One region of the Pseudonocardia sp. Ae505_Ps2 genome, then DNA from elsewhere that is predicted to be linked to it. Evidence: predicted binding sites of a transcription regulator. Region 1 holds the regulator's gene; the other holds the start of a gene.
The links. Region 1 encodes LexA, which represses DNA repair genes until DNA is damaged. Its sites were predicted from a motif close to CGAACACGTGTTCG; they were not measured.

Region 1 (14,599 bases):
CGTCCCGCGCGCTGGGCTACCGGCAGGTGATCGAGGCCCTCGACCGCGACCCCGACCACCCCGACCTCGCCGTCGTCCGGGAGGAGACGGTCCGCGCGACCCGGCGGTTCGTGCGCCGCCAGCGCTCCTGGTTCCGCCGGGACCGGCGCATCCACTGGCTCGACGGCGCCGACCCGGACCTGGTGGCCTCGGCGCGTGCGGTGCTCGCTCGTAGGCTGGTGGCATGACCGGCGGCATCGCGTTCAGCAAGGGGCACGGCACGCAGAACGACTTCGTGGTGCTGCCCGACCCGGACGCCGCGCTCGACCTCACCCCGGCCCGGGTCTCCGCGGTGTGCGACCGCCGCCGCGGCCTCGGCGCGGACGGGGTGCTGCGGGTCGTGCGCTGGGCGAAGCTCGCCGGTGAGCCCGGCGTCGGGGAGCCCGTCGACGGCGTCGAGTGGTTCATGGACTACCGCAACGCCGACGGCTCGCTCGCCGAGATGTGCGGCAACGGCCTGCGTGTGTTCGCCCGCTACCTGCACGAGCGCGGCTGGGCCACGGGTGGCCCGGTCGGCACCCGCAACGGGGTGCTCGACACCGCCGTCGGGCCGGACGGGGTCTCGGTCGGGCTCGGGACGGTCGGCGTCGGCCCGGCGTCGGTCGCCACCAGCGGCGACGCGCGCTTCGACGGCATCGCCCTCGACGTCGGGAACCCGCACCTGGCCTGCGTCACCGCGGCCGACCCGGACACCCTCGACCTGACCCGCGCGCCCTCCTACGACCCGGCGCTGTTCCCGAACGGGGTGAACGTCGAGTTCCTGACCCCGCTGGACGGCCCCGCCGACGGCGGCCGCATCCGGATGCGGGTGCACGAACGCGGTGTGGGGGAGACCCGCTCCTGCGGCACCGGGACCGTCGCGGCCGCCGTGGCCGCGCTGCGGCACGCCGGGCACACCGCCGGGGACGTGCAGGTCACCGTTCCGGGCGGGTTGCTGCGGGTGACGGTGGAGGCCGGCACCGACGAGCGGACCGGGCCCACGACGCTGCACGGCCCCGCGGTGCTGCTCGCCTCCGGCGAGCTGGACCGTGCGTGGTGGGACGCTCCCGCCTGAGGCCCGCGAATCGGGGCGGACACGAGTCCCGCGACGTGGGAGGATGGGGGCAAGATGACTGATGCCCACACGCACCCCTCCGTGACCCCTTCCACGTCGAACCCGGTTCCGACGGGTGGCGAGCTCGACCTGGAGGAGCGCACGTCGCTGCGCCGGATCCACGGGCTGTCCACCGAGCTCACCGACATCACCGAGGTCGAGTACCGCAAGCTCCAGCTGGAGCGGGTCGTGCTCGTCGGTGTCTGGACCGAGGGCACGGCCGAGCAGGCCGACAACTCGATGACCGAGCTGGCCCGCCTCGCCGAGACCGCCGGTTCCGAGGTGATGGACGGCCTCGTGCAGCGCCGCTCCAGCCCGGACCCGGCCACGTTCATCGGCTCCGGCAAGGTCGAGGAGCTGCTCGGGGTCGTCCGCGCCACCGGCGCCGACACCGTGATCTGCGACGGCGAGCTGTCACCCGGCCAGCTCCGTCAGCTGGAGGAGCGGCTCAAGGTCAAGGTCATCGACCGGACCGCGCTGATCCTCGACATCTTCGCCCAGCACGCCCGCTCCCGGGACGGCAAGGCCCAGGTCGAGCTCGCGCAGCTGTCCTACCTGCTGCCGCGGCTGCGCGGCTGGGGTGAGGCGCTGTCCCGGCAGGTCGGTGGCCGGGCCGCGGGCGGCGTCGGTATCGGTGGCCGTGGCCCCGGTGAGACGAAGATCGAGCTGGATCGGCGCCGCATCCGCGCGCGGATGTCGAAGCTGCGCCGCGAGATCGGTGCGATGCGCCAGGTCCGCGAGACCCAGCGCGGCAGCCGTCGCCGCAACGAGATCCCCTCGGTCGCGATCGTCGGCTACACCAACGCGGGCAAGTCGAGCCTGCTCAACCAGCTCACCGACGCCGGGGTTCTGGTGCAGGACGCGTTGTTCGCGACGCTGGACCCGACCACCCGCAAGGCACAGACGCCCGACGGGCACGACTACACCCTCACCGACACCGTCGGGTTCGTGCGGCACCTGCCGCACCAGCTCGTCGAGGCGTTCCGCTCCACGCTGGAGGAGGCCGCCCGGGCCGACCTGCTGGTGCACGTCGTCGACGGGTCCGACCCGCTGCCCGACGACCAGATCGCCGCGGTCCGTCAGGTGCTCGTCGAGGTGGGGGAGGCCGCGGGCGACACGATGCCCCCCGAGCTGCTCGTGATCAACAAGATCGACGCGGCCGGTGACCTCGCGCTGGCCCGGCTGCGGCACGCCCAGCCGGACGCCGTGTTCGTCTCGGCACACAGCGGCACCGGGATCGACCGGCTCCGCGAGCACATCGCCGAGCGCCTGCCGCGCCCGGACTACGAGGTCGACCTCCTGCTGCCCTACACCGAGGGTGCGCTGGTCGCGCGGCTGCACGACGACGGCGAGATCCTCGCCGAGTCCCACACCGCCGACGGCACCCGGATCCGGGCGCGGGTGAAGCCGGAGCTGGGCACCGCGGTGCTGCCGTTCGCGGTGGCGGGCTCTGCCGTCCCGATCGGGACCGGCGCCGACCTGCCGGCGACGGCAGCGGGCCACTGAATGGGCGGCCGGGTGGGCGGCCGCGTCCGGGGGTCGTGGCCCGCCGCCTGACCATTGTCGTCTGCCTGACCACTGTCCTCTGCCTGGCCGGTGCGCTCACGGGTGCGGCCGCGCCGCCGCCCGGGGCGCACCCGGTCTGCACCGTCGACGATCCGCGGCTGGCGGAGCTGTCCGGGCTGGTCGCGCAGGGCCCGCCCGGCGGAGCCCCGCAGCGGTACCACGCGATCGTCGACGGCGGGGGGACCGCGCGGACGTTCACCCTGGACCCGTCCGGCTGCGCAGTCACCGGAACCCGGCAGGCCGACGTCCCGGTCACCGACGTCGAGGACCTCGGGCTCGGGCCGGGCGGGGATCTCTGGCTCGCCGACACCGGTGACAACGGGGCACAGCGTGGCTCGGTCCGGCTCGTCGTGCTGCCCCCGGCCGGGCCGCCACGCGTGTACGACCTGGACTATCCGGACGGTCCGCGCGACGTCGAGGCGCTGCTGGTCGGCGACGACGGCGTGCCCCTGCTGGTGGACAAGACCACCGGGGCCGCCGGGGTGTACCGACCCGACGCACCGCTGCGCGAGGGCGGGGGCCCGGTCCCGCTGCGTCGGGTGGCACAGGTCGTGCTGCCCTGGTCGGGCACCGGTGGCGGGCCGCTCGGGGCTGCCGGATCCCGCACGATCACCGGCGGCGGGGTCTCACCGACCGGGGCCGACGGCGGACGCGCCGCCGTGCTGCGGACCTACACCGACGCGTGGGTGTTCCCGCTGCCCGTCGGCGGACCGGCGACGGCCGACGTGCTGGTCGCGGCGCTGGGCGGGGCACCACTGCCGGTGCCGTTGCCGGACGAGGCCCAGGGCGAGGCGATCGCCCCGGACGGCCGGGGTGCATTGCACTCCGGCAGCGAGGCCCGGGGCCCGACCGCGGCGGCGATCACCGTCGTCCCGGGCGCGGTGCCCGCGGCGACCGGCCCACGGGCACCGGTCGTGGCCCAGCCCGCCGAGGTGCCGGAGTACCGCACGTACCCGTCGTGGCTGCCCGCCGCGGGCGGGGCGGCGGTGCTCGCGGTGCTGCTGGTGACCGGTGCCGTCGCGATGTCCCTGCACGGACGGCGCCGCCGGTCCCGCTGACCGCGGGAACCGGGCGCCGCCGAGGAGGTCAGAGGCGGCGCAGGACCGCCACGACGCGGCCGAGGATCGACGCGTCGTCACCCGGGATCGGGTCGTAGGCGTCGTTCGCCGGCATCAGCCAGATGTGCCCGTCCTTGCGGCGGAACGTCTTCACCGTCGCCTCGCCGTCGATCATCGCGGCCACGATCTCGCACTGCTCGGCCACCGGCTGCTGACGCACGACGACCCAGTCGCCGTCGGTGATCGCGGCGTCGACCATCGAGTCACCCTTGACGTTGAGCAGGAACAGCGTGCCCTCGCCGACGATCTCGCGCGGCAGCGGGAACACGTTCTGCACGGCCTGCTCGGCCAGGATCGGGCCACCGGCGGCGATGTCGCCGATGAGCGGCACGAACGCCGGCGCCGGCCGCGCGGAACGCAGCTCGGCGGTGTCGGCGTCGGAGTCCGACCCGTCGGTGCCGGCGATCTGCTCCGGGCTGCGGACGTCGACCGCGCGGGTGCGGTTCGGGTCGCGCCGGAGGAAGCCCTTGCGCTCCAGGGTCCGGAGCTGGTGGTGCACCGACGAGGTGGACGTGAGGCCTACCGCGTCACCGATCTCGCGGACGCTGGGCGGGTAGCCGTACCGGTCCACCCAGTCCCGGATGACGGCCAGGACCTTCTTCTGCCGCGGGGTCAGGCCGCGGGTGTCGGTCGCGGGGTCGGGGAACTCCCGGACCGTCGCGGATCCCCGGTCCGCGGCGGTGCCGGTCACGCCGGGACCACCGTGTCCGGTGTCGTCCGCTGCCATCGCATTCGCCTCCTCGGGGTACTTACGGCGACGACCCTAGCCGTCGCGGGCCCGTTCGCCAAACATGCGTTCGAAGTCGCCCGGGGCGTGTCGTGGATTCCGTCGGGCCGTGGTGGTAGAACATCGCACAGGCGTTCGATCGAACACCGGTTCGATCGGTCTGGTTCGATCGGATGCCGTCCGCGTCGCCGTCCGGCCGCGCGGGGCGACCGGCAGCGGGAACGGCAGTGGGGGTGGCGATCGTGGACGCAGCGGTCATCGGGGGTATGACGGTCATCGGACGGGCTCCGGTCGGCACCGCGGCCGGCGCGGTGCGGCCCGTGCCGACGCCGGGTCCCGTGCGCCGCGTGGTGGCGGCGGTGGGTGTCCTGCTGGCCTCGGCGGCCGCGGTCGTCGCGCTCGGGGTGGTCGCCGACGTCGCCGCCCACGGCCCGGCCGTGCCGCCCGCGGTCGGCGCGCCACGCTGAGAGCGTCTCCGGCACGTGCGGTGACCTGCGGAGACGCGGTTGTTGTCGGTGTCGGGTGCTACACCGCTCGTACGCCCGTTCGACCGGGCTCGGGGAAGGGCCGGTCGGGAGCGGGGGAGACGAGACCGCCCGGGGGACGGGCGGTCCGACGGCAGGAGGAACCATGCGAGAGCTCGACGAGCGGATCCGCGACCACGGCGCGGTCGGCTGCCTGACCGGTGCCCCCGCGCCCGGCACCCCCACCTCGCGCGCCCGGCGCGCCGCCCGGGAGCGGGTGCGGGCGGCGGAGGGTGTGGCCGGTCCGGCCGGTGCCGGCTCGTCGGCCGTCGCGCGCGCCGCGCACCGGTGGGCCGCCCACGGTGCACGGGAGCGCGCACTGACCGAGTCGGTCGCGCGGCACCCCGCCGCCCGTTCCGGGCGCGCCACGGCGTCCGGTGTCTCGGCAGCCGGTGTCTCGGTGCCTGGTGTCCCGGTGCCTGGTGTCCCGGTGCCTGGTGTCCCGGTGCCTGGTGTCCCGGTACCTGGTGTCCCGGTGCCTGGTGTCTCGGCGCCCGGTGTTCCGACGTCCGGTCCGACGGCGCCTGGTCCGACGGCTCACGGTCCGACGGCTCACGGGCGTGCGGCCCGGACCGCGGCACCGGTCGGTCCGGCGGTCCCGCGTGGCGTCACCGGTGGTCCGAACGTCGCGGTCCGGACGCCCCGCTGCACCACCTCGGCGCCGGGCTCCACGGCGACCCTGGTGCGGCCCGCCCGGGTCGCGGCGCCGTCCGGTCCGCGGTCGGTGGCCGTGCCGGCGCCGCGCACGGTCCGTCCGCTGGACCGGCGTTGCCTGGTCCCGGCCCGCCCCCGCCCGGCCCGCAGCCGGGTCCGCGGGCGCCTGGAGCGGTTCCTGACCGGGGTCGCGGTGCTGCTGTGCGCCACGACCGCGGTGGTGGCGCTCGGGCTGCTGGGCGACGCGGCGGCGGGCTGGAACGCCCCCGCGGCCGCCGTGCCGTCGGTCGGTGCCGTGCGCTGAGGAGTGTCGGGGCCGCGGTGCGGTCTCGTGGGCTGGGCCGGTGGCCCGGAGTGGTGCCGGCGTGTCCGGCCCGGGTCATGCAGTGGTGCGGTGCCGACGTGTCGGGCTCCCGGGGCGGAGCCGGTCGGGCGTGCCGTGGTGCGGTGCCGGCGCGGCGACCGTGGTCACGGCGGTGGCGGTGCGGTGACGGTGTGGAGCGATCCGGCGCCGTGTCGGCGTCGCATCGGGTGACGGCATGCGCCGGGCCGGCACGCGGATGTCGGGCGGCGGTCGCCGGGATGTCGCCGGATCGTCGGCGGTGAGCCGCCGGGCGCGTCGGCAGGGCGTGTCCCCGCATCGGGTGGCCGCCGGTCGCGGTCCCCGCGGCGCGACGGACGGCGCCGCGCGTGACGTTCCTCGGCGCCACCAGCGCCGATGTCCCCCTCCATGATCGTCGGCGACGAGCCGGTCGCGGAACGTGGTGTGCAACGCTCGGATCCCGATCGGGCGAAGCTCGGCGCGGCGTGGGCCCCGGGATGGCGGACCCCTAGATGTAGGGGTTACATTGACGTTGTTCCGCCACTGGTTGGGGGGATGGATTGCTGCGGAGAGTTTCCGGAACGTTACGGGAGAGGGTGTGAGCGTCCATGCGCTGCCCGTTCTGCCGGCACCCGGATTCCCGCGTGATCGACTCACGGACCGCCGACGACGGGACCTGCACCCGTCGGCGCCGGTCCTGCACCTCGTGCGGACGCCGGTTCACCACGGTCGAGGAGGCCGTGCTCGCCGTCGTCAAGCGCAGCGGGGTGACCGAGCCCTTCAGTCGACAGAAGGTCGTCAGCGGGGTTCGGCGGGCGTGCCAGGGCCGGCCGGTCGACGAGGACGACCTGCAGCAGCTCGCCCACCGGGTCGAGGAGACCGTGCGGGCACGCGGGGCGGCGGAGCTTCCCAGCCACGAGGTCGGACTGGCGATCCTCGGGCCGCTGCGTGAGCTCGACGAGGTCGCGTACCTGAGATTTGCGAGCGTCTATCGCTCCTTCTCCTCCATCGAGGACTTCGAGAAGGAGATCGCCGACCTGCGTTCGGCGGCTGCCGGGGAAGCAGCCGACGACGAGGCCGGCCACAACCGGGACGGGTGAGCCGCTCGGCGGCACGGGTCCGGCGCGCACCCCGCGAGGGGGCGACCGGTACCGGCCGTCGTCGCAGGTCGTACCGGAGGGGAAGACCGTCCGCGCACCCCAGCGCGCGGGTGGTACACGGTGACAAGTGCGGAGGCATGCATGACCGAGACCGTCGGGGGCCCGACGACAGACACCGGTGAGAGCGCGGCTACCAAGCCGGCGCGCAGCCGCGGGAAGACCGGCGCCAAGCGCGCGCCCGGCCTGACCGTCCAGCGTGTCTTCACCACCGAAGGGGTCCACCCCTACGAGGAGGTGGAGTGGGAGCGCCGCGACGTCGTCATGACCAACTGGCGCGACGGCACGGTCAACTTCGAGCAGCGCGGCGTCGAGTTCCCGCGCAGCTGGTCGGTCAACGCCACCAACATCGTCACCAGCAAGTACTTCCGCGGCGCGGTGGGCTCGGACACCCGTGAGTCGAGCCTGAAGCAGCTCGTCGAGCGGGTCGTCGGCACCTACAAGCGGGCCGGTCTCGAGCACGGCTACTTCGCCACCGAGGGCGACGCCGAGATCTTCGACCACGAGCTGACCTGGATGCTGATCCACCAGGTGTTCAGCTTCAACTCGCCGGTGTGGTTCAACGTCGGCACCGCCAGCCCGCAGCAGGTCAGCGCCTGCTTCATCCTCTCGGTCGACGACACCATGGAGTCGATCCTGAACTGGTACCGCGAGGAGGGCCTGATCTTCAAGGGCGGCTCCGGTGCCGGCCTGAACCTCTCGCGCATCCGCTCGTCGAAGGAGCTGCTGTCCTCGGGCGGCACCGCCTCGGGCCCGGTCTCGTTCATGCGCGGTGCCGACGCCTCCGCGGGCACCATCAAGTCCGGCGGCGCCACGCGGCGCGCGGCGAAGATGGTCGTCCTCGACGTCGACCACCCCGACATCGAGGAGTTCGTCGAGACCAAGGCCAAGGAGGAGGCCAAGGTCCGCGTCCTGCGCGACGCCGGCTTCGACATGGACCTGGGCGGCTCCGACATCACCTCGGTGCAGTACCAGAACGCCAACAACTCCGTCCGCGTCACCGACGAGTTCATGCGCGCGGTCGAGGAGGGCACCGACTTCGGTCTGCGTGCCCGGATGACCGGTGAGGTCATCGAGCGCGTCGACGCCCGCAAGCTCTTCCGCGGCATCGCCGAGGCGGCCTGGAACTGCGCCGACCCGGGCATCCAGTACGACGGCACGATCAACGACTGGCACACCACCCCGGAGTCCGGCCGCATCAGCGCGTCGAACCCGTGCTCGGAGTACATGCACCTGGACAACTCCAGCTGCAACCTCGCGTCGCTGAACCTGCTGAAGTTCCTCGACTCCGACGACCGGGTCGACGCCGAGACCTTCGCCAAGGCCGTCGAGCTGATCATCACCGCGATGGACATCTCGATCTGCTTCGCGGACTTCCCGACCGAGCCGATCGCCGACACCACCCGGAAGTTCCGCCAGCTGGGCATCGGCTACGCCAACCTCGGCGCGCTGCTCATGGCGACCGGCCACGCGTACGACTCCGAGGGCGGCCGCGCGCTCGCCGGGTCCATCACCTCGCTGATGACCGGTGCCGCGTACAAGCGCTCCGCCGAGCTCGCCGGTGTCGTCGGTCCGTACGAGGGCTACGCCCGCAACGCCGAGGCCCACCAGCGGGTCATCCGCAAGCACGCCGCGGAGAACGACCGCATCCGCACCTTCGCCTCCAGCACCCCGGTGCAGAAGCTCGCCACCCAGGTCTGGAAGCAGTGCCAGGACATCGGTGAGGTCAACGGCTGGCGCAACGCGCAGGCGTCGGTGCTGGCCCCGACCGGCACGATCGGCCTGATGATGGACTGCGACACGACCGGCATCGAGCCGGACCTGGCGCTGGTCAAGTTCAAGAAGCTGGTCGGCGGCGGCTCCATGCAGATCGTCAACCAGTCGGTGCGCCGGGCCCTGGACAACCTCGGCTACCAGGCCGAGCAGGCCGAGGCGATCGTCGAGTACGTCGCCGAGCACGGCCACGTCGTCGACGCCCCGGGCATGAAGCCCGAGCACTACGAGGTGTTCGACTGCGCCATGGGCGACCGGACGATCGCCCCGATGGGCCACGTCCGCATGATGGCCGCCGCGCAGCCGTTCCTGTCCGGCGCCATCTCCAAGACGGTCAACATGCCCGAGCGGGCGACCGTCGAGGACGTCGAGCGGATCTACCTCGAGGGGTGGCGCCTCGGTCTCAAGGCCCTGGCGATCTACCGCGACAACTGCAAGGTCGGCCAGCCGCTGTCCGCGGGCAAGGGCGGCGACAAGAAGGCCGGCGGTGACACCGCGGAGGCCGAGAAGGTCACGGTCGTCGAGCAGCGGCCGGTCCGCAAGCGGCTGCCGAAGAAGCGGCCCAGCGAGACCGTGTCGTTCACCGTCGGCGGCGCCGAGGGCTACCTCACCGCCGGCAGCTACCCCGACGACGGCCTCGGCGAGATCTTCGTCAAGCTCGGCAAGCAGGGCTCGACCCTGGCCGGTGTGATGGACGCCTTCTCGATGTCGATCTCGGTGGGCCTGCAGTACGGCATCCCGCTGGAGTTCTACGTCTCGAAGTTCTCCAACCTGCGCTTCGAGCCGGCCGGGATGACCGACGACCCGGACGTGCGGATCGCGACCTCGGTGCTGGACTACCTGTTCCGCCGCCTGGCGCTGGACCACCTGCCGTACGAGAAGCGCGCCCAGCTGGGCATCTTCTCCTCCGACGAGCGGTCCGCCCAGGTCGAGAACGACTACGGCACCGGCGAGAAGCTCGACATCGAGGAGTTCCGTTCCTCGGTGCCGACGATCGAGGAGCGCAAGGAGGCCGGTGCCGAGCCCGCACCGGTCGAGGTCGGCAGCTCCACCGAGCTGCTCGAACTGCGGCTGGGCAAGGCCGCCGACGCCCCGCTGTGCATGACCTGCGGGACGAAGATGCGCCCCGCCGGGTCCTGCTACCTCTGCGAGGGCTGCGGCTCCACCAGCGGCTGCAGCTGAGCGACACCGCACCACACCGGGGCGGCTCCGACATCGGGGCCGCCCCGGCGCGCGTGGCGGTGCAGGATCGTCGGTGCAGGGATCGTCGGTGCAGGGATCGGAGACCGGGTGACCGAGGACCGCACCGCGGAGGTGGCCGGGCGCCTGCGCGTCGACCCGCGGGTGCTCGCCGTGCTCGTCGCCGCCCCGTGGCGCGTCGCGGACGGCCACGACACCGCGCCCGTCGCCGAGCCGCCGGGGGAGCGCGGCACCGTCTACGTGGACGTCCCGTCCCCGGCGGAGCTGCGTGAGCTCGACCTGCCGACCGACGGGCTGCGGCACTTCGGGCTCACCCCGGCCGACCTGCGACGCGGCGGCTGGACCGATGCGGACCTGCGTTCGGCGGGGCTCCTCCCACCCGGCGCGGAGCCGGACCCGGTGGCCTGGTTCGTCGCGGGGGAGCCGCCGCAGCTGATGCTCGGGTTCGACCCGTCGGGGCCGGTGCTGCTCGCCCGACCGGAGCCCCGCTGGGACGGCCACCTCCCGGTGCTCGACCCGGCCGACGCCGTCGAGGTGCCGGTCCTGCCCGGCTGCGACGACCCGGACGGCGACCCCGGGCTCGCCATCCGCCAGGTGCGTGACGGGCTGCTGCGCCGGGCCCGGCGCCGGCTCACCCACTGCGTGATCTGCCTGCGCCCGGTGCACCGGGCCGCGACGGTGCACGGCGCCTGCCACGGGTGCGCCGGCAGCTGGCTCGGCGTCGTCCTCTGACGCCGGCCCGGGTCAGGTCGCCGACACCGGACCCGGCCGCGCCCCGGCACCGGCGGGCGGGGGAGGGCAGCGCAGCAGCTGACGCCACTGCTCGGGGCTCCACCGTGCCGGGTCGGTGGAGTCGAGGAACTCCTCCAGCACCCCCACGAACCGGGCCGGGTCGCTGTGGTGCGGGAAGTGCCCGGCGTCGTCGAACACCTCCAGCCGGCTGCCCGGCATCGCCGCGTGCGCGGTGTGGGCGTGCGCGAGCGGCACCACCGCGTCCCGGGCGCCCCACACCAGCATCGTCGGCATCCCGCGGGTCAGGTAGCAGCGGTCCAGCATGGTCACGACCTGCCCGCGCCAGTCGACGACGGCCCGCAGCGTCCGGATGAACGCCGCCCGCGACGTCGCGTCGGGCAGCGCGTCGACCAGCCGGAGCAGGTCGGCGGCGTCACGGCCGAGGTCGGCGCCGACCAGCCGCAGCGCGTCGAGGGCCCACCCGATCTGCCACCGCAACGGCGGCAGCTGCGAGGCCGCCAGCACCGCCTGCGCACCGGGCAGGCTGACCGCGCGCAGCAGCGGCGTCACGTCCGGGCCCGCCCCGCCGGTGCCGACCAGCACCAGGCGCTCGGTCCGGTCGGGGTACTGGTAGGCGAACTGCATGGCGACGCCACCGCCCAGCGAGTGCCCCACCAGCGTCGCGCGCGGGACACCGAGGACGCCGAGGAGGTCCCGCACGCCGTTGGCGTAGGCGGCGACCGAGTAGTCCGCGCGCGGCTTGTCCGAGTGCCCGTGCCCCAGCAGGTCAGGGGCGATCACCAGGTGCCGCCGGGCCAGCGCGGGGAACACCGCCTCCCACGTCGCCGAGCTGTCCCCGATGCCGTGCACGAGCACCACCGCCGGCCCGGACCCGGCCACCCGGAACGCCCGCCGGTAGCCGTGCACGGTGCGGAACCGCAGCTCCGAGTCCCGCGGCGGCACGACGCCGAGCCGGTCGCCGACCGGTGCCGGGCGCGAGGTGGGGGCCGCCATCGGACCGACGGTAGGACCGCCGCGTTACCCCGGTGTTGCCGTCGGCGAACGGCGCCACGGCACCTAGGGTCGGCGGCGTGAGCGAGCGCTACCGGGTCGTCCCGGCGTCCTACGTCCTGCTGTTGCGCGGCACCGGTGAGCGCACCGAGGTGCTGCTCCAGATGCGTGCCGGCACCGGGTTCATGGACGGCCACTGGGCCGCCGCCGCGGCCGGGCACGTCGAGGCCGGCGAGGACGCGGCCGCCGCCGCGGTGCGCGAGGCCCGGGAGGAGCTCGGCGTCACCGTCGACCCCGCCGACCTGGTCCCGCTCACGGCGGTGCACCGCACCGGGCGCACCGGGGACCCGGTCGACGAACGCGTCGACTTCTTCTTCACCTGCCGTCGCTGGACCGGCGAGCCACGCCGCGCCGAGGACGGGAAGACCGCGGGCCTGGACTGGTTCGCGCTCGCCGACCTGCCCGCCGACACGGTCCCGCACGAACGCGCGGTGCTCGACGCCCTGCGCGACGGCGACGTGGCCGCGGTCCGCAGCCACGGCTTCCGGTAGCGGCCTACTCCGGGTCGACGAGCTGGATCTCGACGGTGACGTCCGGGCTGTCGCTGTCGTCGGGGTCGATCGCCCAGTGCAGCACCCAGTCGACCTCGTAGTCGTCGCGCCGCCGGCCGGGTGGGGCGAAGTTGACCCACTCCCCGGCCCGGGGGAGCGTCTGGAACAGCCGGACGAAGTCGGGCTGCTGCCCGATCCTCACCCGCGCGGTGATCGGTGTCTGCGACGACGGGGAGCCCACGGCCCGAGATGCTGCCCGACCGGAGCGCAGCGCGCCACGCCCCGTCCGCACGCGGTTCAGGGCCGGACGGCGCCCAGGAACCAGCGGTCCACCGAGAACGGCTCGTCGCCGCAGGACGCGACGCCCGACGCCCACGCGTCGACCTCGGCCCGGGTGAGGCCGCACCGGCCCGGCGCGGCCTCGGCGACCATCTCCCGCAGCGCGGCGCCGTAGCCGGTGGAGGCCGGCCCGCGCATCGGCATCCGTCGTGTCCACTCCCCGTCGAACCCGGCGCGCTGCAGCAGCGGGCCCAGCTCGTAGGGCAGCCGCGACCGCGGCACCGTGCTGCACCACGCGTCGCGGATGCGGCGGTGCCGGTCCTGCCCCGGCCCGGGCCAGTGCAGCGAGGTCCAGTCCGTGTCCAGCACGAGCAGCCGCCCACCCGGGCGCAGGACCCGGTACAGCTCGGTGACGGTGGCCGGCAGGTCGTCGACGAACTCCAGGACCTGCAGGCAGGCCACGGCGTCGTACGGACCGCCGGGCAGCGAGCCCGGACCGGCCAGCGCGCGCTGGGTGACGACGGCACGGGTGCCGCACCGGCGTCGCGCCAGCGTCACCATCACCGGGTCCGGGTCGACCCCCGTGGCACCCGGACCGACGGCCCTGGCGACGTCGTCGAGCAGTTGTCCCGGTCCGGTCCCGACGACCAGGATCTGCTCGCCGGCCCGCGGGCCCAGCAGCTCCAGGGTCCGTTCCCGTTCGGTCCGGGCCTCGGGGGTGTCGTAGGTGTCCGCGACCCTCCGTGCGCTCGCGGCGTCGACCGGCAGCATTCCGGCTCCCTAGTCTCAACCGCCGGTGTAGCGCGCCGACTCGATCAGCGCCTCCACCGACTCCGGTGGCACTCGGAACGAGCGCCCGAACCGCACCGCGGGGAGCTCCCCGGAGTGCACCAGCCGGTACACCGTCATCCGGGAGACCCGCATCCGGTCCGCCACCTCTGCCACGGTGAGGAACGGCGCGTCCTGCCCGGACCGTTGCTCCGGGATCCCTGCCGCCATGCTGCGTCCCTCCTTCGCCGACCCGCCCCCAGGCCGACCCTCTGATCACCGAACGCAGGGACGGTAGCGCGGATCGGGCCACCCTCCCGGTGCGATCGTGTACCACCCTCGGGTGGACTGTCCGGAAAATGTCGACTGTCGGTGCCCGGCCCGACACGTGGGGTGATGATGTGCCCCGCAGGAGGGTGCGGCGCCCCCGGATCCGGTCATCTATCGTCGGGCGGTGACCGCCGCTTCCACCGTGACCGATGACGACCCGGACGGCGACTGGACCGCGCCGGGCGTGTTCCGCAGCGCCCCCGGGGGGTACCGGATCCCGCTGCCGCTGCCGCAGGACGGGCTGCGGGCGGTGAACGTCTACGCACTCGCCGACGACACCGGCTGGACCCTGATCGACTCCGGCTGGGCGATCGACGAGGCCCGCGACCTGCTGGGCAAGGCGCTGGCGGCGCTGGGCTCCGGTTTCGGCGACGTCCGCCGCTTCCTGGTCACCCACGCTCACCGCGACCACTACACGCTGGCCTCGGTGCTGCGCCGCGAGTACGGCACCCGGGTGCTGCTCGGGGCGGGGGAGCGCCCGAACCTGGAGGTCATCACCGACCCGGCCCGGCCGCCGGGCGAACCCGACCGGTCCCGGCTGCTGCGTGCCGGTGCCGCCGGCATCGTCGACGAGCTCGGCCGGGCCGGGCCGTGGCCGCGTCCGCTCCCCGAGGAGTGGGAGGCCCCCGACGAGTGGGTCGCCGACCGCGCCGCCATCGCCGTCGCCGACCCGGCCGGCACGCGCACCCTGACCGCGGTGGAGACCCCGGGGCACACCCGTGGGCACCTCGTGTTCGCCGACGAGGCCCACGAGC
Region 2 (14,599 bases), 4.3 Mb from region 1:
GTTCTCGTGGCGATGTCCCCTCGTACGAGTGGCGCGACCCGTCGGAGACTCTCCGTGTTGTCTACGGAGAGTGTTCATCCGGACTCCTCCTGGAGCAGTCGGTAGCCACGGTCCAGGTTTCGGGGCGTCGGCGGATGTCGGCGACGGACTCTCGCAATAGGCCCGGTGGCCACGATTCGGCACGTCGCGGCCACCACGCGGCGGTGAGTGACCATCTCACCACTCCGTCGTGCCGAGTCCGGTCCGCGGTGTGTCGACTACACGGGTGTAGTTCGACGGAGAGTGACAGAGCGGCGAGCGCGCTGCTCCGTCCGATCCGATGCTGGACCGACCGGGGTGGGGTGCGCGGAGGGCCGGGCCGTCACCGGTGCGTGCACCGAGCCGCACCGGCCGGTCCGCCGTACCGTCCGTGCCATGACGGAGCGGACCGGGCGGCCCGCCGCTCCTGCCGGGGGCGGCATCCCGCGCCCACGGCACGACGACGACCCTGCCCATCGCACACCTCACGACGACACCGTGGACCTCCAGGGTCCCGGTGCGTCCCGGACCCACGACGCCACGGCCCACTCCGACGACACGCACCCCGACGACACCGCCGAGCACCACCGCGCCGCCCTCCCCGACTCCGGGGCCGGGTCGCACCTCGCGGACCCGGTGGCGCGGGCCGCCGGACCACGCCACCGCCCCACGCCGCCGGCGGAGATCCCGCGCCCGCTGCGGATCGCCTCCGAGGCCGTCGCCCGGATGCTCGTCATCGCCGCCGGGCTCGCGCTGCTGGTGTTCCTGGTGATCGAGCTGCGGGTGATCGTCGTCCCGATGGCGATAGCGGTGCTGCTGACCGCGCTGCTCGCCCCGCTGGTCCGGTGGCTGCACGAACGGCGGGTGCCCCGCGGCATCGCGACGGCGCTGGTCATGGTCGGCGGCCTGGCCGCGCTCGGCGGGCTGCTGACCGCCGTCGTCAGCACCCTGGTCGACGGCACCGCGCAGGTCGTCGCGGAGGTCACCGACAACGTCGGCTCCCTGCAGGGGCTCGCCGACGCGACGCCGTTCCGGATCGACGTCGGCGTGCTCGGCGACCAGGTGCTGCAGGCGGTGCGCGACAACCAGCAGACGCTGACCTCCGGCGCGGTGACGACCGCCGCGACCGTCGGGGAGATCCTCGCCGGGTTCGCGCTCTGCCTGTTCGCGCTGATCTTCATGCTCTACGACGGCCGCCGCATCTGGGGCTTCGTCCGGCTGCTCGCCCCGCGGGCCCGCCGGTCGCGGGTCGACGTCGCGGCCCGGCGGGGGTTCGCCTCGCTCGTCGGCTACGTGCGGGCGACGGTGCTGGTCGCCGTCGTCGACGCCCTCGGGATCGGCCTGGGCCTGTGGGCGACGGGGGTGCCGTTCGTGCTGCCGCTGGCCGCGCTGGTGTTCCTCGGCGCGTTCGTGCCGGTCATCGGGGCGGTGCTGACCGGCGCCGTCGCCGTGCTGGTCGCGCTGGCGACCGAGGGGCCGGTGACCGCACTGATCGTGCTCGGTGTCGTGCTGGCCGTGCAGCAGCTGGAGAGCCATGTGCTGCAGCCGCTGCTGATGGGCCGGGCGGTCCGTCTGCACCCGCTGGCGGTGGCGCTCGGCGTCGCGGTCGGGGTGGTCGTCGCCGGGATCGCCGGCGCGCTGCTCGCCGTCCCGCTGCTGGCCGTGCTCACCGCCGCGGTGCGGTCCCTGGTCGCGTCGCGCGAGGTCGCGCCGCGGGCGGTGGACCCGTTGCGCCCCCGCGAGGCGAACCCACCGCCCGCCCTGCCCGGCTGAGCGGCACGCCCTGCCGCACAGGGCCTGCGGTGGGATGATCGCGACGTGCGCTATCTCGTGCCGGGTGCGACCGGCTACATCGGTGGGCGGCTCGCGCCCCGGCTGCTGGGCCGCGGTCCCGAGCCCGACCTCGTCCCGGACCCGTCCGCGGGCCCGGTCCACGTGCGCTGCCTGGTCCGCAACCCGGACAAGCTCGCCGACGTGCCGTGGGCCGCCGACGCGGAGATCGTGCAGGGCGACCTGCTCGACCCGGACAGCGTCCGCGCGGCCTGCGAGGACGTCGACGTCGTCTACTTCCTCGTGCACTCGCTGTCGGACTCCGACTTCGCGGCGACCGACCGGCGCGCCGCGCTCATCCTCGGTGAGGCGGCGCGGGCGGCCGGCGTGCGACGGATCGTCTACCTGGGCGGACTGCACCCGGACACGCCGCCCGGCGGGCTGTCGGCGCACCTGGCGTCGCGGGTGGAGGTCGGCGAGACGCTGCTGCGCTCCGGGGTGCCGACGGTCGTGCTGCAGGCCGCGGTGATCCTCGGCTCCGGGTCGGCCAGCTTCGAGATGCTGCGCTACCTCACCGAACGACTGCCGCTGATGATCACGCCGCGCTGGGTGCGGAACCGGGTCCAGCCGATCGCGGTGCGCGACGTGTTGCGGTACCTCATCCGGGTCGCCGAGATCGACGCCCCGGACGCCGAGCTGAACCGCACGTTCGACATCGGCGGCCCGGAGATCCTCACCTACTACGACATGATGCAGCGCTACGCCCGCGTCGCCGGGTTGCCGCGACGCCGGGTGGTCCCGGTGCCGGTGCTGACGCCGTCGCTGTCGGCGCACTGGATCAACGTCGTCACCCCCGTGCCGAAGTCGATCGCCACGCCGCTCATCGAGTCGCTGGTGCACGAGGTCGTCTGCACCGAGGACGACCTCAAGCGCTGGGTGCCGGACCCGCCGGAGGGCCTGATCGGCTACGACCGGGCCGTCGAGCTGGCTCTGTCCCGCATCACCGACGGCGAGGTGGAGACCCGCTGGTCCGGCGCGACCGTGGAGAACGTGCCGTCCGACCCGCTGCCGAGCGATCCGGACTGGGCCGGCGGCGACGTCTACCTCGACGAGCGCGAGCAACCCTGCAACGCGACCCCGGAACGGCTGTGGACGGTCATCGAGGGCATCGGCGGCGAGCGCGGCTGGTACTCGTTCCCGCTGGCCTGGTCGGTGCGCGGCTGGATGGACCGCGCGGTCGGCGGTGTCGGGCTGTCCCGCGGCCGTCGCGACCCACACGACCTGCGCACCGGCGACGCACTGGACTGGTGGCGGGTGGAACGGATGATCGAGCCCGGCGGGCCCCGCCCGGCCGGCAGCGACTGCGGCCCCGAGGAGGGGCTGCTGCGGCTGCGCGCGGAGATGAAGGTGCCCGGCCGGGCCTGGCTGGAGATGTCGGTGCGCCCGCGTCCGGGCGGGTCGGTCTACCACCAGCGCGCGGTGTTCATCCCGCACGGCCTGGCCGGTTACCTGTACTGGTGGTCGGTCGCGCCGTTCCACGGGATCGTGTTCGGCGGGATGGTCCGCAACATCACCCGCACCGCCGAGCGCGACGACGACGGCCCCGCACCGGCGAGCCGCCGTCCGGCCTGGCTGCGGTCCCGCCCGCAGCGCGACCGGGCGGCCTGACCCGCTCCGGTCCGGGACCCCGACGCCGCCGGCCCCGGTCCGGACCGGACCGGTTCGGCCCCGGGAGGGCGGTGTCGGCCGCACTCGCTCCGCAGGGCGATGTCGGCCGCGATCGGGGGCCGGGGGCGGTGTCAGCCGCGGTCGGGGCTCTGGAGGGCGGCGCGCAGCACGGCGGACTCGCGCTCGGTCACCGAGCGCGCGAAGTGCAGGAGGACCGCCTCGGTGTCGCCCGGACCGTCGAGCAGGTCGCGCAGGGCACGCGCGGTCTCCTCCTCGCGGCTCGCGGCCGGCGTGTAGAGGTAGGCGCGACCCTCCAGCTCACGTCGCACCCAGCCCTTGCGGTGCAGGTTGTCGAGCACCGTCATGACGGTCGTGTACGCCAGCGGACGGGCCGGGGCCAGACGGGCGCGGACGTCGCGCACCCGGCACGGGCCCACACCGCTCCACAACACGTCCATCACGGCGGCCTCGAGCTCGCCGAGTCGACCACGCATGTCCCCTCCCCGGTCCGAGGGTAACCGCAACCCCCCATGCTCCCCCGATCGGTGACCGCGCCTCGGCGGTCGGACGCTGTGTACACGGGTCCACCAACGCGTACACGGCGCGGCCCCGGGCCGAGCACGACCGTGCCCACGCAGCGCAACGGTCTCGGCACCACGTACCCCGCGGCGGGTACTCGCCCGGCACATTCGCTCGTCGCGGGCGTACCGGTAGCGGTAACAGGTACGGCGCCCGACTGCCCGCTGTGCACTCGATCGGAGCAACGCGGACTCGCGCTGCGTCACCGGGACCGGGGCCGCTCGTTGTCACCTCCGGTACCGCAACCGCAGCCCACCGCGCGCCCGTCGCACGCGGTGACCGGACCCGAGGGAGGTCGAGTGGACGTCGTACGGACCGTGGTGCCCGGCGCGCTGCTGCTCGACCCGACCGCGACCGGCGCCTCCGGACCGGACCTCGCCCCCTTCACCGTGCGACGACGGCGCCGCCCCGCCCAGGACGCCGTGCTCGGCCTGTTCGGCCACCCCGGCGACGCGATGCTGCTCGGCGTCCCCCGTGGCAGCGGCTACGCCGTCGTCATCGACGCCCGGCCGGACGGCGGCACCTTCGGCAGGCTCGCCGTCGCCCTGCTCGAGGGCCCGCAGCGGCTGCTCGTCCCGCCGGGCTGCCTCTACGGCGTCCAGTCCGTCGCGAGCGGGACCGTCGTCGAGCTCCGCAGTGTCACCCGTCTCCCGCGGCGGGAGCGCTTCGACGTCGACCCGGACGACCCGGACCTCGCGGTCCGCTGGCTGCGCCCCCGACCGTCCCGGACACCGGGAACCGCACGGTCCTGGGCCGCCCTGATCGCCCGCCTCGGCGCCCCCGCAGGCCCCCGCCGGGACCGCGTCTCCCTCTGGTGACCCCGGGCGCCGCCCCCCGGTGTGAGGACGGGCGCATGTGAGCCGGTCGGCCCGGTCGCCGAGATCACGAATCGGTCACGTAACGTCGGTACCAGGCCGGATCGACGACGCCCCGTGCCGGACGGCGGCACGACCGTGTCTGCCGGGACACGGACGCGAGGGGTTGCCGCGGTGCTGAGCGAGCGTGAGAACCGTCGGCTGCACGAGATCGAGGTGCAGCTGCGCCGGACCGACCCGCAACTGGTCCGCCGGATCTCCGCGCTGAACACCGCGCTGCACGCCCCGGCCCGGCACGGCGGACGGCTGCTCGCCGGGTTCGCCCGCGACCGGCGCACCGTGCACGGCTCGGGGCCGTTCCCGACGATGCTGCTGGGGATCGCGCTGGTCGTGCTGCTGCTCGGCGCCGTGCTGGTGAGCGTGCCGGTCGTCGTCGCGGGGATCGTCGTGGCCGCCCTCGCGCTGGCCGTCGCGGCCACCACCGGTCCGCAGGCGCGGCCCGGCACCGCCTGACCGGCCATCCGTACACCGGCCCACCCGCACGCCGGCACGCACCGGGCCCGGGACGCACGGCGCGTCCGGCCCGGCCTCAGCCGTGGGCGAGGTCGGAGAACCGGCTGTAGTGCAGCTGGTGGGCGACGGTGATCGTCGTGGTGGGGCCGTTACGGTGCTTGGCCAGGATCAGGTCGGCCTCACCGGCACGCGGGTCGTCCTGTTCGAACGCGTCGGGACGGTGCAGCAGCACCACCATGTCCGCGTCCTGCTCGATCGAGCCGGACTCACGCAGGTCCGACAGCATCGGTCGCTTGTCGGTGCGCTGCTCGGGACCACGGTTCAGCTGGCTCATCGCCACCACCGGGACCTCGAGCTCCTTGGCCAGCAGCTTGATCTGCCGGGAGAACTCCGAGACCTCCTGCTGACGTGACTCGACCTTGCGGCCCGAGGTCATCAGCTGCAGGTAGTCCAGGATGATCAGCTTCAGGTCGTAGCGCTGCTTCATCCGGCGCGCCTTGGCCCGGATCTCCATGAGCGTCAGGTTCGGCGAGTCGTCGATGTAGAGCGGCGCCTCGGAGATCTCCGACATCCGCCGCGCCATCCGCGTCCAGTCCTCGTCCGACATCCGGCCGGCGCGCATGTCGGCCAGCCGGATCCGGGCCTCCGCCGACAGCAGACGCATGACGATCTCGGACTTGCTCATCTCCAGCGAGAAGAACGCGCTGGTCATGCCGTTCTTGATGGAGCAGGAGCGGGCGAAGTCCAGCCCCAGGGTCGACTTGCCCAGACCCGGCCGGGCCGCGACGACGACCATCTGGCCCGGGTGCAGACCGTTGGTGACCTGGTCGAGGTCGGCGAAGCCGGTCGGCACGCCCGTGGACTGGCCGCCCCGGGAGGCGATCGCGTCGATCTCGTCCATGGTGGGCTGGAGCAGCTCCTCCAGCACCGTGTAGTCCTCGGTGGTGGTGCGCTCGGTGACCTCGTAGACCGCGGCCTGGGCCCGGTCCACCGCGTCGTCGACGTCGCCGCCGCCGGCGCCGTGGTAGCCGAGCTGCACGATCCGGGTGCCCGCCTCGACCAGCCGACGCAGGACCGCCTTCTCGCCGACGATCTCGGCGTAGTACGCCGCGTTCGCCGCGGTGGGCACGGTGGCGATGAGGGTGTGCAGGTAGGGCGCGCCGCCGAGGCGGACCAGCTCACCGCGCCGCTGCAGCTCCGCCGAGACGGTCACCGCGTCCGCGGGCTCGCCACGGCTGTAGAGGTCCAGGATCGTCTCGTAGACGGTCTGGTGGGCCGGCCGGTAGAAGTCCTCCGGCTGCAGCACCTCCACGACGTCGGCGATCGCGTCCTTGCTCAGCAGCATGCCGCCGAGCACCGACTGTTCGGCCGTGAGGTCCTGCGGCGGCTGACGGTCGAACGTCGCGCTCTCGCCGGATCCGGACGCCTTCTCGCCGTCACGGACCGCACGGGGCTTGTTGCCGGGACGATCGTCCGTCAGAGCCATACGCAGCGTCACCCCCGGTGGACACAGTACCGAACGCACGTTCGACGCGCGAGTGGTGCTTACCGCCCACTCGCGACCGTCGTCGGTGATCTGCCGGCCGGCGTGGTGCCCGACGGACCGCGGCGGGCGCGACCCGGGGAGCACGGCGCTCGCGTACCGGCACGACCGACAGTAGGTCGGCCGCAGGGCCCGTGGCGAACCGGCCTGGTGATCGAATTGGGGATGAACTGTGCACGGATGCCGCCCGTCCCGGGACCGTGCTGGGGACAACCTGGGGACAGCATCCCGGAACGGGCCGTATCCGCAGGTCAGAGGCATACTGACAGCTGTGGACAACTTTGCTCTGGCGTGTCGTCGCACGCCGCGTACGGGCGTGTCGGAGCGCCCGGCGGGCCGTTCACCGCCCGGCGCGTCCAGAGGCCCGCCCGACGAGTGGATCGTCACCGGGCGGCGTGTCGGCTGCGTGACAAGGCATCCCGGTGCGGGGTCATTCGATCGGTGTCGATCGTCCACCCGGGACTGCGCACCGTGTCCGTGGCGCCCGTACGGCCGACTCCGGACACGCGAAAGGGCGGGGTCCGGAGCACATGGCTCCGAACCCCGCCCTGATCACGCTCGGTGGTCGTACGACCACCGAGCCGCTCAGCTCGCGACGACCGCGATCGGCAGCTCGGTGGTGACCTCCGGGTGCAGGCGGACCTGCACCTGGTGCTTGCCCAGGGTCTTGAGGTGACCCGGGACGTCGATGCTGCGCTTGTCCAGCAGCGGACCGCCGGCCGCCTTGACGGCGTCGACGACCTGGGCCGGGGTGATCGAGCCGAACAGGCGGCCCGTGTCGCCGGCCTTGGCCGCGACGGTCACGTTGATGTTGCGCAGCTGCGAGTCGACCTGCTGGGCGTGGCCCAGGTCGCGGATCTCGCGGGACTTCTGGGCCCGGCGGATCTGCTCGACCTGCTTCTCGGCGCCACGGGTGGCGACGACCGCGAGCTTGCGCGGCAGCAGGTAGTTGCGGCCGTAGCCGTCCTTGACCTCGACGATGTCACCCGGGGCACCCAGGTTCGGGACGTCGGCGTTGAGGATGAGCTTCATGTGTCTCCCCTTCCTCAGCGAGCGGTCGAGGTGTACGGCAGCAGGGCCACCTCGCGGGAGTTCTTGACCGCGACGGCGACGTCCCGCTGGTGCTGCCGGCAGTTGCCGGAGACCCGACGGGCACGGATCTTCCCGCGGTCGGAGATGAACTTCCGCAGCAGACCGGTGTCCTTGTAGTCGATCAGCTGGGCCTTGTCCTTGCAGAAAGCGCAGACCTTCTTCTTCGGCTTGCGCACGATGGCCTTGGCCATGGTGGTGCTCCTGGAGATCGTCCTCCGCCCGTCACGGGCGGAGAGGTACGTGGATCAGAAGGGGGGCTCGTCGTCGGACGCGGCGCCACTGCCCGCGGGCGGGGCCGAACCCCAGGGGTCGTCATAGCCGCCGCCGGAGTTGCCTCCGCCGCCGGAACCGCCACCCTGTCGGGCGCCACCGCCGTCGTAGCCACCGCCGCCGCCACCGAAGCCACCGGAGCCTCCGCCCCGGTTGACCTTGTTGACCTTGGCGGTCGCGTAGCGCAGGGACGGGCCGACCTCGTCGACCTCCATCTCCACGACGGTCCGCTTCTCGCCTTCCTTGGTCTCGAACGACCGCTGGCGCAGACGACCCTGGACCACGACGCGCGCGCCGCGGGTCAGGGACTCGGCGACGTTCTCCGCCGCCTGGCGCCAGATGTTGCAGCGCAGGAAGAGCGCCTCGCCGTCCTTCCACTCTCCGGACTGGCGGTCGAAGGTGCGCGGGGTGGACGCCACGGTGAAGTTGGCGACCGCGGCGCCGGACGGGGTGAACCGCAGCTCGGGATCCGCCGTCAGGTTGCCCACGACGGTGATGACGGTCTCGCCGGCCATGACGGCTCCAATCAGCCGGCGGCGGGCGCCGGCGTGCGGGTGACGTCCTTGCGCAGGACCTTGGTGCGCAGCACGGACTCGTTCAGACCCAGCTGGCGGTCCAGCTCGGCGACGGTGGCGGGCTCCGCGGTGATGTCGAGGACCGCGTAGATGGCCTCGCCCTGCTTCTTGATCTCGTAGGCCAGGCGGCGCTTGCCCCAGACCTCGATCTTCTCGACCGATCCGCCGTCGTTCTTCACGACGGTGAGGAACTGCTCCAGGGACGGCTGCACAGTGCGCTCGTCCAGGCCGCCGTCGAGGATGACCATGACCTCGTAGTGACGCATGAGAACCACTCACCTCCTATGGACTCGAAACGGTCACGGCCCGGACGGCCGTGACAGGAGGTTCTCAGTGCACCCCGACAGTTTCCGGCGGAATGCACGGGACCTGCGGGGATGCCGGTACAGGCTAGCAACGGCCGGTCCGGCCCCGACCTGCGGGTACGGGGATCGCCGTGGCGGGTCCGGGTCGTGCCCGCGGGGGCGCCGGTCGCCGTACGGGTGCCAGGTCCGCGGCCTCCCGCGGGGGAGCGCCGCGGCGGACCCCACCGGCGGCCGAGGACCGTCGGGGGTCCTCGCTACCGTGCCCGCATGCAGATCGGAGCACACGTCCGCGACGCCGAGGACCCCCTGGCCGCGGCCGCCGAGGTCGGGGCCGAGGTGATCCAGCTCTTCCTGTCCGACCCGCAGGGCTGGAAGAAGCCGCCGCCGCACCCGCGGGCCGCGGAGCTGGCCGCCTCGGACGTCGCGGTGGTGGTGCACGCGCCCTACACCGCGAACGTCGCGTCCACGAACAACCGGATCCGCATCCCCAGCCGCACGATCGTCCAGCACCACCTGGCCGGGGCCGCCGAGGTCGGCGCGTTCGGGCTGGTCGTGCACGGCGGCCACGTCACGAAGGACGACGACCCGGCGGTCGGCGTCGACAACTGGCGCAAGTTCGTCGAGCGCCAGGCCGGTGAGCACGGCTTCGACGTGCCCGTCCTGATCGAGAACACCGAGGGCGGGGACAACGCGATGGCCCGCCGGTTCGACGCGCTGGGCCGGCTGTGGGACGCCGTGGGCGAGTTCGGCGTCGGATTCTGCCTGGACACCTGCCACGCCTTCGCCGGCGGCGAGGAGCTGGCCGGGATCGTCGACCGGGTCCGGGGGATCACCGGGCGGATCGACCTGATCCACCTGAACAACTCGCGCGACGCGTTCGACTCGGCCCGCGACCGGCACGCCAACATCGACGACGGCACGATCCCGCCGGACGAGCTGGCCGCCGTCGTCGCGGCGGCGGGGGCGCCGGTCGTGGTGGAGACCCCGGCCGAGGGGCAGGCCCGCGACATCGCGTTCCTGCGGGAGCACACCTGAGGCGGGCTCGGGCGGTACCCGCGAGCCGGCGTGAGCCCCGGGGCGCCTCAGCGCCAGGCGAAGACCGGCTGCTCCAGGTGTGCGACCCGGGTGGGGCGCCCGTGCAGGACGACCTCGCGGAACTGGTGGAGCACCGCGCCGGTGGGGGCGTGGACGAAGCGGCCGAACAGCGGCACCTGGATCGCCGGGGCGTCGGACTCGGGGATCGTGAGGAACCGCGGCTCGTGGTCGATCTCGGCCAGCGGCGGGCGGTACAGCTCGGCCACCTCGTCCGGGTTCGGCGTCGGCTCGCCCGCACCGCCGGCCCACAGCACGACCGGGGTGATGACGTAGCCGGATCGGGTCGGGTAGTCGTCGAGCAGGCCGAGCACGCGGTCCGGACCGAGCTCGAGTCCGATCTCCTCGGACACCTCGCGGCGCCCCGCCTCCTCGGCGGTCTCACCCGGGTCGAGCCGCCCGCCCGGTAGGGCCCACTGCCCGGAGTGCGCCCGCAGCGACCGGGCGCGCCGGGTCAGGACGAACGCGACCTCGTCGGCGAGGCGGCCGTCGCCGGTGGCACCGGGGACCGGCAGCAGCGTCAGGGTGACGGCGGCGGCCCGCTTCCCCGCCCGGTCCGCCTCCGACGCGGCCCGGCGCTCGGCCGGGGGGGGAGCGTCGTCAGCGCTGCCTCGACACGCTCCCGCAGCCGCTGCTGCACCGGTTCCGGGACCACCACGTCGTCGGCCATGTCCCGATGGTCGCACCCGGCCGGGCGCCGCACCGGTCCCCGTCGCCGCCGCACACGTCACACCCCGTGCGGCGCCACCCCGCGCCGTGCCGGGCCATCGGCGCTCTCGCCGGTCGGTGGCCGCTGCGGCTGCGTCGCTGGTGGTCCGCACGCGGCCGCGACCGATCGAGGACGTCGCGCACGATGCCGGGCCCAGTGCCGCACGCGGCCCGGTGCCGAACCGCCCGCCCGGCCGCGCAGCCGGCCGGACGGAGCCGCGGGTCAGTCCACGGGATCGCGCCGGGGGCGGGCCGCCCGGGACGGCCACGGCTGGGGTGCGGCCGCGCGAGTTGCCCGGCCGGAGCCGGTGGACCGGGTCGCGCCGTCCGGACCGGTGGCGCCGGGTCCGCCGCCGTCCCCGCTCCGGCGCCGCCCGCTCCGTGCGGGCACGGCCCCGGCGGACGCGGCGGCGGGCACTGGGGGCGCTGCAGCCCGGGAGGAACGTGGGCCGACCGGCCACACCGGCTCCGGGTCCCGGCCCGGGTCGGTGCCGGGCCGCAGGATCTGCCGGACGACGAGCACGCACAGGGCGACGACCACGGCGTCGCGGACCAGCACCGTCACCAGGAAGGGCTCGGGGGGCAGCCCCTTGTTCGCGACGCCGAGGTACTGGTACATCCGCGGCACCCACACCAGCGCGTCGACGGTCATCCACGCCAGCAGCAGCCGCCAGCGCGGCAGGGCGAGCACCGCGAGCGGGACCAGCCAGAGCGAGTACTGCGGGCTCCACACCTTGTTCAGGAGCAGGAACGCCGCGACCGTCAGGAAGGCCAGCTCGGCGACCGCGGGCGGCCGCGGAGCGCGCGGCGCCAGAGCGGCGATCGCGACGAACGCCAGCGCCATGAGCACCGCGGTGACGGTGTTGAGCACGGTGGGGGACTGCCCGTCACCGAGCGGGCCGTCGAAGCCGGACCAGCCGGTGAACCAGTACAGCGAGTACCAGACCGAGTCCGGGTCGGCCGGGCGCGTGCGGTTGAGCAGGAAGAACTCGGCCCAGCCGCGGGGCCAGGCCAGCGCGACCGGGAGGTTCACCGCCACCCAGGCGAGGACCGCCGCCCCGATCGTCCAGGCGGCACGCGGGAGACCGCCGTCGTCGCGGCGTCGCCAGCCGACGAGCAGCACCGGCAGCAGGAGCAGCAGCGGGTAGAGCTTCGCCGCGCCGCCGATCCCGAGCAGCACCCCGGCCCAGACCGGCCGGTCCCGGCGCAGCGCGAGCAGCGCGCCGGTCGCGAGCGCGACGGTGAGCGTGTCGAAGTTGGTGAACGCGTGCACCACCACCAGCGGCGACAGCGCGACCAGCGCGGCGTCCCACGGGCGTTCCGGGCGGAGCATCAGCACCGCCCACACGACCACCAGCCAGGCCATGGCCAGCCAGATCGCGGTGACGTCGAAGTAGACGACGACGTCGAGCGCGGACGGCAGCGGCAGCCGCTCCGCCAGCCACTGCCAGCCGTCGGTCAGCTGCGCGTTGAGGTACTGGAACATCCCGGTGACGACCGGGTACTCCATGTACCGGGCGGTGCGGGAGCCGTCGGCGGCGGTCTCGAACCAGGCGTCGCGGTAGGGCACGGCGTCGTCGGCGAGACCCTCCAGCCCGTAGAGCGGGACGGTGTCGGAGTAGCACATCGCGACGTACTGGCGGTCGTTGCGCCAGTCCAGCGCGAGCGCACCGTCCGGGGTGCGGTACTCCTGCAGGCAGGCCGCCTTGCCCAGCCAGCCCAGCACCAGCACGACGACGGCGAACAGCAGCACCACCCGCAGCGGCGTCCACCACCGGGACCGTCCGACGAGTGCGTGCCGGCCCATCGGGCCGCCGACGACCCGACTGGCGGCGCGCGCCAACGGCTCGGTCCAGGTCGGGATGTCCCGGTCCCGGACGCCCGCCCCCGGCGCCTCGCGGGGGGCGGGCGGTGCGGCTCCGGGCCGGGCGCCTGCGGTCAGTTGTCGCCCCCGCGGCCCGGACGGTCCCGGCCCGCGTCGGAGCCCGGCTGACCGTCGCCGCCGCCCCCATCGCCCCCGTCGCCGTTGCCGCCGTCGCCGCTGTTGCCGTCGCCGGACGCGTCGCCCGAGCCGTCGCCCGAGGAGTCACCCCGGTCCGCGCGGTCACCCCGGTCGCCGTTGTCGCCGTTGTCACGGCCGTCGCCGGGCTCCTGGGTGGTGGTGGTCTGCTGCGCGTCGCCCTGCCCCGAGTCGTTCGAGACGGCACGCGCCGGGGCCTGACCGATCGGCTCGAAGTCGGAGAACTGCTCCACCGGGGTCCCCCGCAGCACGTCGGTCATGAACGACTGCCAGATCGAGCCGGGCAGCATCCGCCCGTAGACCGGACGTCCCGCGGAGTTCTTGATCGGGGAGTTGTCGTCGGTGCCGACCCACACCGCGGTGGACACCGACGGGGTGTAGCCGACGGTCCAGGCGTCGTTGTTCTGACCCTCGACGCTGCTCTGCACGGTGCCGGTCTTCGCGGCGACCGGACGCCCGTCCAGCCCGATCCGCGACGAGCTCGCGACGTCGGTCATGGACTCGGTGACGTTGCGGGCGACCTCGGCCGGCATGACCTGCTGACCGTTGTCGGTGCTGCCGCGGTCGTAGATGACCCGGCCGTCGCTGGCGGTGACCTTCGCGACCAGGAACGGGTCGCGCCGCATGCCGTCGGCCGCGAACGTGGCGTAGGCCGCGGCCATGTCCTCGGGGTGGACCTCGCGGTCACCCAGCGAGATGCCGCCGGTGGGGTTCGGCAGCAGGTCGGCGGGGATGCCCGCCTGGTGCGCGGCGTCGGCCACGCGCTGCGGGCCGACGTCGAGGCCCATCCGATAGAAGACCGTGTTGATCGACTTGGTCATGGCCTCCTTCACCGAGCACTGGCCGCAGCTCACGCCCTCGGAGTTGGTGACCGTGGTGCCGGCGAGCTCCTGGGGGGAGGAGCCGTCGTAGATCGTACCGAGGCCGACCGGCGGGTTCGCCTGCAGCGCCGCCGCGAGCACGAACGGCTTGAACGACGAGCCGGGCTGCTTGAGCACCGAGGCGTAGTCGAGACCGACGCCGTTCTCCCCGCCGAAGTAGGCGATGACCGCGCCGGTCTTCGGGTTCACCGACACCAGCGAGGACCGCAGGTTGGCGGGCTGGCCCTCCATCACCTTCTGGACGGCCTTCGCCGCGTCCTCCTGGGCCTTCGGGTCGATCGTCGTGGTGACCGTCAGGCCCTGGGTGTTGATCTCGGTCTCGGAGATCCCGAGCTTCTCCAGCTCGGCGCGGGCCGCGTTGTAGATGTGGCCCTTGTCGTCACCGGGGATGCCCCCGCCCTCGGCCGCGGAGGCCTCGCGCCACTGCGGGAACCTCTGCTGCGCCCGGTCGGCCGGGCTCATCCAGCCCTGGGCGACCATGCCGTCGAGCACGAAGTTCCACCGCTGCTGGGACATCTCGAGGTTCTTCGCCGGGTCCCAGCGCGACGGCGACTGGATCAGCCCGGCGATCATCGCACCCTCGGAGGCGTTCAGGTCCTGGACGTTCTTCCCGAAGTACGCCTGGCTGGCGGCCTGGATGCCGTAGGCGCCGCGACCCAGGTAGATCGCGTTCAGGTAGTTGCCGAGGATCTGCTCCTTGGTCATCTCCTTGGACATCTTCGCGGCCAGCACGACCTCGCGGAACTTGCG

Region 2: a site for LexA is predicted at 6,880-6,893, ahead of dnaB (replicative DNA helicase). Genes of this name have one in related genera too.

Annotation. Positions count from the first base shown of each region.
Region 1 covers NZ_MCIP01000001.1:5,788,469-5,803,067, reverse strand. Annotated here, with positions in the region: gene miaA (tRNA (adenosine(37)-N6)-dimethylallyltransferase MiaA) at 1-227, shown strand, start outside; gene dapF (diaminopimelate epimerase) at 224-1,093, shown strand; gene hflX (GTPase HflX) at 1,175-2,638, shown strand; gene Ae505Ps2_RS31465 (hypothetical protein) at 2,674-3,756, shown strand; gene lexA (transcriptional repressor LexA) at 3,785-4,543, opposite strand; gene Ae505Ps2_RS27010 (hypothetical protein) at 4,786-5,010, shown strand; gene Ae505Ps2_RS32205 (hypothetical protein) at 5,174-6,025, shown strand; gene nrdR (transcriptional regulator NrdR) at 6,652-7,143, shown strand; gene Ae505Ps2_RS26995 (vitamin B12-dependent ribonucleotide reductase) at 7,285-10,155, shown strand; gene Ae505Ps2_RS26990 (hypothetical protein) at 10,264-10,905, shown strand; gene Ae505Ps2_RS26985 (alpha/beta hydrolase) at 10,918-11,919, opposite strand; gene Ae505Ps2_RS26980 (NUDIX domain-containing protein) at 11,997-12,467, shown strand; gene Ae505Ps2_RS26975 (hypothetical protein) at 12,472-12,708, opposite strand; gene Ae505Ps2_RS26970 (methyltransferase domain-containing protein) at 12,765-13,517, opposite strand; gene Ae505Ps2_RS26965 (helix-turn-helix domain-containing protein) at 13,533-13,745, opposite strand; gene Ae505Ps2_RS26960 (MBL fold metallo-hydrolase) at 13,969-14,599, shown strand, end outside.
Region 2 covers NZ_MCIP01000001.1:1,445,586-1,460,184, forward strand. Annotated here, with positions in the region: gene Ae505Ps2_RS06785 (AI-2E family transporter) at 415-1,791, shown strand; gene Ae505Ps2_RS06790 (SDR family oxidoreductase) at 1,837-3,456, shown strand; gene Ae505Ps2_RS06795 (BlaI/MecI/CopY family transcriptional regulator) at 3,588-3,950, opposite strand; gene Ae505Ps2_RS31805 (dTDP-4-dehydrorhamnose 3,5-epimerase family protein) at 4,335-4,853, shown strand; gene Ae505Ps2_RS06805 (DUF3040 domain-containing protein) at 5,025-5,363, shown strand; gene dnaB (replicative DNA helicase) at 5,440-6,849, opposite strand; gene rplI (50S ribosomal protein L9) at 7,492-7,938, opposite strand; gene rpsR (30S ribosomal protein S18) at 7,953-8,189, opposite strand; gene Ae505Ps2_RS06825 (single-stranded DNA-binding protein) at 8,244-8,783, opposite strand; gene rpsF (30S ribosomal protein S6) at 8,795-9,109, opposite strand; gene Ae505Ps2_RS06835 (deoxyribonuclease IV) at 9,416-10,183, shown strand; gene Ae505Ps2_RS06840 (CoA pyrophosphatase) at 10,231-10,758, opposite strand; gene Ae505Ps2_RS06845 (glycosyltransferase 87 family protein) at 11,172-12,755, opposite strand; partial or broken gene Ae505Ps2_RS06850 (transglycosylase domain-containing protein) at 12,887-14,599, opposite strand, start outside.